Regions from separate parts of the Castellaniella sp. MT123 genome, predicted to be linked through region 1. Evidence: riboswitches for the same ligand, from Rfam matches in the RefSeq annotation. Region 1 holds a riboswitch; the other holds the start of a gene.

Region 1 (4,689 bases):
CGCATGGCGGACAGCACCCGGTTGGCGAAGTCGTCCTCGCCGCGCGAGGCGAAACGCGAATACAGTGCGGCACTGAGGACAGGTGTGGGCACGGCCTCGTCGATGGCTGCCTGGATGGTCCAGCGGCCTTCGCCGGAATCCGATACGCGGCCCTGGAAGCCGGACAGGGCCGGGTTGCTCGCCAGCGCCGTGGCGGTGAGGTCGAGCAGCCAGGAACTGATCACACTGCCGTGCCGCCAGAGTTCGGCGATATCGGGCAGGTTCATGTCGTACTGATAGTGTTCGGGATTGCGCAGCGGCGTCGTTTCGGCAGTCGCGGCGTGTGTCTGCCGCCCGATGTCGGCATGACGCAGGATGTTCATGCCTTCGGCATAGGCGGCCATGATGCCGTACTCGATGCCGTTGTGCACCATCTTGACGAAATGGCCTGCGCCGTGCGGGCCGCAATGCAGCCAGCCCTGGTCCGCCGTGCTTGCGCCGGGCTGTCGGCCTGGGGTGGGCGGCTGCGTGCCCTCGCCGGGGGCCAGAGTGGCAAAGATCGGGGTCAGGTGTTCGACCGCCTGGTCGCCCCCCACCATCAGGCAATAGCCACGTTCCAGGCCCGCGATGCCGCCGCTGGTGCCGACGTCCACGTAGTGGATGCCCAGTGGCCGTAAGGCCGCAGCGCGCCGCAAGTCGTCGTGATAGTGGGAATTACCGCCGTCGATCAGGATGTCGCCGGCCTGCAGCAGCGGGGTCAAGTCGGCCAGCACGGCATCGACCGTGCCGGCCGGCACCATCAGCCAGATGGCGCGGGGCGCGGCCAGGGCCGATACCAGTTCCCCCAGGGTGTGGGCCTCGGTGGCGCCGAGCGCGGTCAGCCGGCCGATGGCTTCCGGATTCCGGTCGTGCACGACGCAGTCGTGGCCGTCGCGCAGCAGCCGGGTTGTCATGTTGGCGCCCATGCGTCCCAGTCCGATCATGCCGATTTGCATGGCGAGTGTCCTGTTTCTATGTTGTAGGGGCCCTCGGCCGCCAGGGCTGCCCGCGGTTGCGGGCTCAGGATCTGGCCGGTTCAGCGGACCGGAAGCCGTTCCTGGCGGTGAGTGCGCCCAGAGTGAATGTCAACAGCAGCGTGGGAAGTGCACTGCCGTAATCCGGTGCCCATTGTGCCAGGAAATGGTAGCAGGCGATCCCCAGCACCCAGATCCCCGCGGGGATCGCGTGGAAACCACGCGGCGTGTCGGTGAGGCGATCGGGCCGCATGCCCAGCCGTCCAAGGATCGTGCCAAACAGCGGCACGAACACGGAACTGAGCGCCAGCAGGAAGGGTTCCAGGCTGTGCATCGGCAGCACCATGGCCAGCGCGATCGACAGCGCGGCCAGCAATGTGCCCCAGGTTTTCAGGCCAAAGGCGGGTAGCAGGCTGTGGCTGCAGACGGATCCGGAATACAGGTCGCCGTAGGTGTTGTCCAGTTCGTCGATCAGGATCAGGCCCAGGGCCAGCAGTCCACCCTGGGCCAGCAGCAGGGCATTGACCATGTCCACATCGGGGCCTGTCACGGTGATGACCAGCACACCCAGCGCGTAACACCAGATGTTGGCGATGGTGTAGCCCAACCAGGTGCCGCCCAGTGCGCCGCGACCGCTGCGGCCATGTCGGGCGTAGTCCGCCACCAGCGGCAGCCAGGACACCGGCATGGCGATGACCAGGTCCAGCGCCTGGAAGGTATTCATGCTGCCATCGCCCGTGCGCTGCCAGAGTGCCCGTAGGCCTGGCGCATCCAGCTTCAGGCCGAACTGCACCGTCAGCCAGATGAGCGACAGCACCACCAGCGGCAGGCCGATGCGGCTGACGATGCGCCGCACCAGTGTGACCATGGAGCCGCGCAGCAGCAGCAGGACGATCAGCCCCCAGAATAGCGTCGGGACGATCAGGCCGGTGTTCACGCCGAAGGCCTTTTCCGCGATCGCCTGGGTGCCGTCGCGCATGATGACCAGCTCGAACGTGGCCCAGCCGAGCAGTTGCACGACGTTCAGCAAGACGGGCAGGTGGGCGAAGCGCTGGCCATAGACCGCGTGGATCAGGCCGGCGCTGGACAGGCCGCTGTCGCAGCCCAGGCGGGCCACCCAGGCCAGCAGGCCCGCGCCGAGGATTGAACCGGCGATGACCGCGATCAGCGCGCCACGGGTGCCCAGGGCGGGCGCCAGATACGCGCCGACCTGGATCACCAGCAGGCCGACCCCCAGGCTGAACCAGAGGGCCATGTGGTCGTGCCAGCCGAATACCCGTTCGACCTCGGGTATGCCGGGAGTCCCCGCTGAGGAACCGGTGGCGTCGGGACGACGACCGGCGTTCGCGCGGACTGGGCGTTGGCGGGATGGGGAAGTGTTCTGATTCATGGTGCGCCTGTCTGTCTGGGCGAGGAGGGCAGGCGCGGGCGATGGAAAGCAGTCGCCATGGCGAGCTGCTTTCCTGCGCGAGGATGATCTCAATCAGGTTCGAAGGGACTGTCTCAGCCGCTGTGGCGGCACCCCTAGCGGGACTCGAAAATGGGTGTGGCGTGGGTGATTTTAGGAGTCGGCCGTCCGATGGGCAAGGCCGGCTCCGGTTCCGCTCAGTCGAAGTGCACAATCTCGAAGCTCAGCCGGCCCTGTGCGTCGCGGCCGACCGAATATCCCAGGTGTTCGCGCACGCTGTTGTCCGGATGGAAGGTCAGGACGATCGGCTTGATGTGCTCCAGTTCGGCTTCCTGGATGTATTCCGAATTGGCGATGATGACTTCGTCGCCGCGCTGGCAGGTGCGGGCGGCCGCGCCATTCAGGATGCAACAACGTGAACCCCGCTCGCCGTAGATGACGTAGGTGCTGATGCGGGCGCCGGAATTCTTGTTCCAGATATCCACGAATTCCATCGGCAGGATGCCGGCGGCTTCGCAGTGGTCGGGATCCAGGGTGATGGAGCCGTGGTAGTCCAGGTCGGCTCCGGTGACGCGGATGCCATGCAGTTTGGCGCGGACGATTTTTCTCACGTTGTATCCAGAAAACGGAAATTGAGCAGGCGGCATTTTAGCGCGTTGCGGTGCAGCATCGATTGTGGCGTCAGTCGTGCGGATCGGGCCCGATCGGCGGGCTGGCCAGCAGGACGTCCCGCAGGCGTGCGTGAAAGGCGGTGAGAAAGGCCGCGCGGCTGGCTTCGGGCAGCAGGCTGCCCAGGGAAGCGATCCGGTCGGCCGCGTAGCGACGCGGCGTTCCCAGGGCTTCCTCCAGGGCATTGGCCTGGCCTGTGATCGTGGCCGGGTCACAATCGGCCAGGATCAAGGCATGCGCCAGCCCGACCTGACACCCCGGAGATTGGCCGGGCATGCGCCGCCAGACCTGAGCCGTGCCGACGATCTTGCGCGGCGGCTGCCCGACCGCCAGATTGTATCGGCCGTCGCAGAAAGAGCCTTCGACGGCCTGCGCCCGCGCGTCGATACCGAAGAACAGCAGTGCGGCGCCGATAATGCCGCAGAGGTGCCGATAGAACGTTTCCGAATGATCCAGCGGCCGTCCGGCGACGGTGTATGCGAGGCTCAGGTTCAGAATGCCGGGCCCTTGCGGCACGACGCCGCCGCCCGATTGCCTGACGTGGACGGGCCATCCCCGGGCCGCGAATATTTTCTGGACAGCGATAAAACCGGGGTGGGCCGTGTAGGTGCGCGGGACGACCAGGCCCTGATCCGCCTGCCAGAGGCACGCGACCGGCCCCTCGGTGGCCAGACTGAGCAGCACTTCGTCGGCCAGCGGATCCTGTCTTGCGTCGGCATCCAGGTCCAGCAGCCGGTAGCGCGCGGGGGCGGGAAATGAAGACGGCATCAAGCCGGGGTCAGGACAACTGTGTGGCGGCGAAAGTTTCGTCGTCCATGAACAGGTAGCGGATGGCGTCGATCAGGCCTAGCACCACCGCCAGCGGCACGAAGATCCAGGCGATCGCCAGATAGCCCAGGCCCCAGCCGATCTGCCCCAGGAAGAAGCGGTGCGCGCCCAGCCAGCCCAGGAAGATAGCCAGGACGATCGCGATGCGGCGCTGCGACGATGGCCGGCCCAGTGCCTCGCGGTGAGAACTGAGGATCCACAGGCTGACCGGCACGGTCAGCAGGATGGCCAGCAGAACCTTGCCGGTGTGCGCCTGCAGGTAGGACGCAATCACCGCGAACAGTTCGCTGAAATTGCGCACCAGCACGCCCGTCAGGCTGGAGATCCAGACGAAGACCCGGCCAAAGGCGATCTCGCCGAAGCTCAGGGCCAGCAGGATGACGACGAAGACCGCGATGATCAGGATCAGTTTTTTCAGCATGGAAATCCTGCAAATAGTCTGCCCGATGGTTGCAAGGGGTGTCCCGTCTGATCGGTTGAATGATTCCGTTCATGTGCGGGACGTCGGGCGTTCTTGTGTCATTCTATCGGGATTGCCGCGAATCAGCGCACGCTGGCCTGGCGGATGGCGTGGTCCCAGCGGGCGAGACATTCGGCCGCCTGGTCGCGCGGCATCGCCGGGTCGAACTGGCGCTCGATGCGCCACAGCGATTCCAGCTCGTCCAGATCGGCGTAAATGCCGGCGTGCAGGCCTGCCAGGAACGCGGCGCCCAGCGCTGTGGTTTCCACCATGGTCGGGCGCAGGATCGGGATGCCCAGCAGGTCCGCCTGGAACTGCATCAGCAAGTCGTT
Region 2 (4,689 bases), 1.0 Mb from region 1:
GCCGATCAAGGCCGCGCCGATGCCCGAGGTGATGTGATCGTAGCCCGGCGCGATGTCCGTCGTCAGCGGGCCCAGCGTGTAGAACGGAGCCTCGTGGCAGTGCTTCAGCTGCAGATCCATATTTTCGCGGATCATCTGCATCGGCACGTGGCCGGGGCCCTCGATCATCACCTGGACGTCGTGCTTCCAGGCGACCTGCGTCAGTTCTCCCAGCGTGCGCAGCTCGGCGAACTGAGCCTCGTCGTTCGCGTCGTAGCCCGAGCCCGGGCGCAGACCGTCGCCCAGCGAGAAGCTGACGTCATAGGCCTTCATGATCTCGCAGATGTCTTCGAAGTGCTGGTACAGGAAGCTTTCCTTGTGGTGCGCCAGACACCATTTGGCCATGATCGAGCCGCCGCGCGACACGATGCCTGTCATGCGGCTGGCGGTCATGGGCACGAAGGGCAGGCGCACGCCCGCGTGGATGGTGAAATAGTCCACACCCTGCTCGGCCTGTTCGATCAGCGTGTCGCGGAAGATCTCCCAGTTCAGCTCCTCGGCGACACCGCCCACCTTTTCCAGCGCCTGGTAGATGGGCACCGTGCCGATGGGGACCGGGGAATTGCGGATGATCCATTCCCGGGTTTCGTGGATGTGTTTGCCGGTGGACAGGTCCATCACCGTATCGCCACCCCAGCGGATCGCCCAGGTCATTTTTTCGACTTCCTCGCTGATGTCCGACCGGATCGCCGAATTGCCGATGTTCGCGTTGACCTTGACCAGGAAGTTGCGCCCGATGGCCATGGGCTCCACCTCCGGGTGGTTGATGTTGGCGGGGATGATGGCGCGGCCCCGGGCGACCTCGTCGCGCACGAATTCCGGCGTGATCATGTCGGGGATCGCGGCGCCAAAGGATTGCCCAGGGTGCTGGCGGGTCAGGCGTTCGACCAGGCGAGCGCCTTCTGGGCCGCTGGCGCGTAGATTGTCCAGGTACTGCTCGCGGCGCAGGTTCTCGCGGATGGCGACGTATTCCATTTCAGGCGTCACGATACCGCGACGCGCATAGTGCATCTGCGTGACGTTGGCGCCCGTCCGTGCTCGGCGCGGTGCACGCTTGTGCTCGAACCGCAGGGCGTCCAGCTCTGGATCGGACTGGCGGGCCCGGCCGTACTGGCTGCTCAGGCCCGAGAGTTCCTCGGTGTCCTGGCGTTCCAGGATCCAGGGCAGACGAGGGGTGGACAGACCGCGGCGGATATCGATCGTGGCGGCGGGATCCGTGTAGGGGCCGCTGGTGTCGTACACCGTCAGGGGCGGATTGGTTTCGCCGCCGAAGAGCGACGGCGTGTCGTCTTGCAGGACTTCGCGGAACGGCACCTGGATGTCGGGACGTGAGCCGGTTTCATAGACTTTGCGGGAGGCGGGCAAAGGCTCGATGGCGGCCAGGTCGACGGTGGCCCGGGTGGCCAGGAATTGGGGATTGGTGTTCAAGATGGAGCTCCAGGTTCGAAAAATTTCGGAAATGGAGCCGAGTCGGGGAGGAAGAACCACGCGTTCCGGAGACAGGCTGGATGCCGCGCACGCTCCCAGCATCGGCATTATCCGTACTGGTACGAAGGGTTTTTCTCAACCCGCCGGCCATGCCGGCAAGTACCCCTGCGTGGAACGAAGTATACGGGGATGCCCCCGAGTCTGCCAGCCGTTCCGATTGCGATGTTTGGTGACCGGATGTGAACGCGCCGGCCAGTCCGCGGAAGACGTTCCCGGCCCTGGGTGGTCAGGTGCCGGATGCCAGCAGATTGTCGATCAGCGCGGACACGGCGGATTCCACAGTCTGGCGGTCCTTCCGCGTCAGGGACCAGAACATCCGGGGCTCGATGGAGGGAAACGGCCAGGGGGACTCGTGCTCGCGCATGGCTGTCTGGACGGCGTTCGATGCCGGGCCGGCGCCGCCTTCACCCCGACTGAGCCAGTAGATGTCCACCTGCAGGGTCTGTGCCAGGTTCAACAGCTTCTTCGGCGACTGCCGGCTGCCGTTCTCGTAGCTGGAGATGGCGCTTTGCGACAGGCCGCACGCATGCGCCAGCTGCGCCTGCGATAGACCGCGCTGGAGCCGGGTTTTGCGTAGTCGTTCGCCGAATGTTTCCACGTCCACATTGGACTAAAAATGAATACCACGTTGGTGGTCATCAATTATTACTAGTGTGATAATCGGCATTCCTGACGGAAGCGTATGCCCACATTCGAATGGGCCCGGGACGCAAGTGGGGCAATGGGGGGTAAGGATGGAGGAGCAACGGGTATGGGTGCTGGCTCCCGGTGACGACGCCTGGGCGCGGTATCTGAAGGCTTTGGGGTGGCGGGTCGATCGGTTTCTGGACGGGCCGGCCTTACGCCTGGCGCTGAACCACCCTGGTGTGCGGGCACCGGATGCGCTGGTGCTGATGGCCGATGTCGCGTCGAATTGCCGAGTGGCCGAGGCTGTGCGGACACGATATCCGGCCCTGATCCTGGTCGCCCTGCTGGGCCGGCCCATGGGCGCCGAGCCGGCGGCCTTGTTGCGGGTCGGGGTCGATTGCATCCTGCGGCCTGACGATTCCCCATCCCAGATGGCATCGGCTTTGCGGGCCCTGGGGTACCGGCGGGCGTCAGGGGATTGCGCGGAACAGCCGCAATTCAGTCCGCTGTCCGAGGGGGACGCGATCCATCGCATCGGCCCCTGGCGCCTGGTGGAACAGGGATGGCGCCTGACGCATCAGGATGGAGCGTTCCTGCGTCTGACCGGGGCCGAACGGGCGGTGCTGCTGTGTCTGTTCGAGGCACCCGGCCACGTCGCCAGCCATGCCGATATCATCGGGGCGGTGCGCCAGGGATGGCGGCCGATGACACGCACTCCGGACGGGGATCCGAAATGCCGTGACATCATCAGCCGCCTGCGGATGCGGGCCCGAGTGGCAGGGTTGCGGGAACCTCCCGTCGAGTCGCTGCGCGACTTCGGCTATGCCTGGGCGCTTTGATCAGCCGGTTCAGCGGTAGCGTTGCACGCCCAGGTCGTCGCTGCGGATCGCGGTGGCCTGCCCCGACACGATGTCGGCGATCAGCCGCCCGCTGCCGCAGGACATGGTCCAGCCGAGAGTGCCGTGTCCGGTATTCAGAAACAGATTGTCCAGGCGGGTGCGTCCGACGATTGGCGTGCTGTCCGGGGTCTTTGGGCGCAGACCGGTCCAGAAATGGACGTCGCTGCCCTTGTAGCTGCCCGGGAACAGGTCATTGAGGACCATTTCCAGCGTGCGTTGGCGGCGCGGGTCCAGATGGGTGTCATAGCCGACGACTTCGGCCATGCCGCCTACCCGGATGCGCTGGTCAAAGCGGGTCAGGGCGATTTTGTAGGTTTCATCCAGCAGGGTGGATACCGGCGCGCGGTCGGGATCGGCGATATCCACAGTAATGGAATAACCCTTCATGGGGTAGATCGGCAGATCGACGATGTCGCGCAGCAGCAACGGGGAATAGGAGCCCAGCGCCACCACATAGGCATCGGCCTGCAGCGTCCCGGACAGACACTGGACGCCCGAGATCCGGCCGCCGGCCTGGTGCAGGGCCTGGATGGTCTCGCCATAACGGAATCTCACGCCCAGGCCCTCGGCCAATGTTGTCAGGGCCTGAGTGAACAGGCGGCAGTCTCCGGTTTCGTCGTCAGGCGTGCGCAGACCGCCGACCAGCTTGTGGCGGACCTGGTGCAGGGCGGGTTCGTAGTCGACCAGGTGGTCGCCATCCACCAGTTCGTAGGCTACGCCCGCGTCGCTGAGCGCCTGAACGTCGCGCTGGGCGTCGTCCATCTGCTTCTGGGTGCGAAAGACCTGCAGCGTGCCCTGGCGCCGGCCTTCGAACTGGATGTCGGTGTCGCCTTGCAGTTCGTGCAGGCATTGGCGGCTGTAGGACGACAGACGCAACATGCGGTCCTTGTTGATGGCATAGCGCGACGGTGTGCAGTTGCGCCACATGTCGAACATCCAGCGTAGCTGAAACAGGCTGCCGTCGGGGCGGATCGTCAGCGGCGCATGCTGGGTGAACAGCCACTTCAGCGCCTTCAGGGGGATACCGGGCGCTGCCCAGGGCGAGGAATAGCCGAAGGATAACTGCCCCGCGTTGCCGAAGCTGGTTTCCTCCGCCGTCCCCGATTCCCGGTCGATGACGGTGACTTCATGTCCCTGTCGGGCGAGGTAATAGGCACTTGCCACGCCGACGACGCCGGCACCGAGAACCAAAACCTTCATGACGCACCTCAAATAGATTAATTTTTCATGATGATAGGCAATAGTCTCAGGTTATTTTTCATGAAAAAATAAGTGATTCGAGAATTTCGATTGGTTTTTATGATCGGGCTGACGAGTGGGCAGGACAAAATGCTGGCCTGTCGTGGACAAGGGCCTGCAGCCCCCGTCCGGCGCCCTGGATGGGGGCTAAATGCCCGGTTTCCGGGTGACTGACGCCCATACGACCGCACTCCCGGGAGGACGCGATGCGCATACAGAAAGAATCCATGCATGCCCTAGACAAGATCGACCGGCGGATCCTGGACCTGCTGCAGCAAAATGGCCGGCTGTCGATGACGGAACTGGCCGATGCCGTCGGCCTGACCGTGACTCCGTGCATCGAGCGGGTGCGGCGCCTGGAGCGTGACGGCGTCATCACAGGTTATCACGCCCGTGT

The links. A riboswitch is a leader RNA that binds a small molecule or an ion and turns the genes downstream of it on or off. The one in region 1 is predicted to bind thiamine pyrophosphate.
Region 2: it holds a riboswitch for thiamine pyrophosphate, as region 1 does, so the genes downstream of both, thiC (phosphomethylpyrimidine synthase ThiC) here and ABCV34_RS05885 (cytosine permease) in region 1, are expected to answer to the same signal.

Annotation. Positions count from the first base shown of each region.
Region 1 is NZ_CP154879.1:1,274,616-1,279,304, reverse strand. Features, by position in the region: gene gnd (phosphogluconate dehydrogenase (NAD(+)-dependent, decarboxylating)) at 1-974, opposite strand, end outside; gene ABCV34_RS05885 (cytosine permease) at 1,039-2,382, opposite strand; TPP riboswitch at 2,436-2,528, opposite strand; gene panD (aspartate 1-decarboxylase) at 2,598-3,011, opposite strand; gene ABCV34_RS05875 (lipoate--protein ligase family protein) at 3,082-3,837, opposite strand; gene ABCV34_RS05870 (NINE protein) at 3,848-4,318, opposite strand; gene glpK (glycerol kinase GlpK) at 4,441-4,689, opposite strand, start outside.
Region 2 is NZ_CP154879.1:2,299,544-2,304,232, reverse strand. Features, by position in the region: gene thiC (phosphomethylpyrimidine synthase ThiC) at 1-1,467, opposite strand, end outside; TPP riboswitch at 1,544-1,644, opposite strand; gene ABCV34_RS10820 (helix-turn-helix transcriptional regulator) at 1,754-2,125, opposite strand; gene ABCV34_RS10815 (hypothetical protein) at 2,283-2,993, shown strand; gene ABCV34_RS10810 (D-amino acid dehydrogenase) at 3,003-4,253, opposite strand; gene ABCV34_RS10805 (winged helix-turn-helix transcriptional regulator) at 4,499-4,689, shown strand, end outside.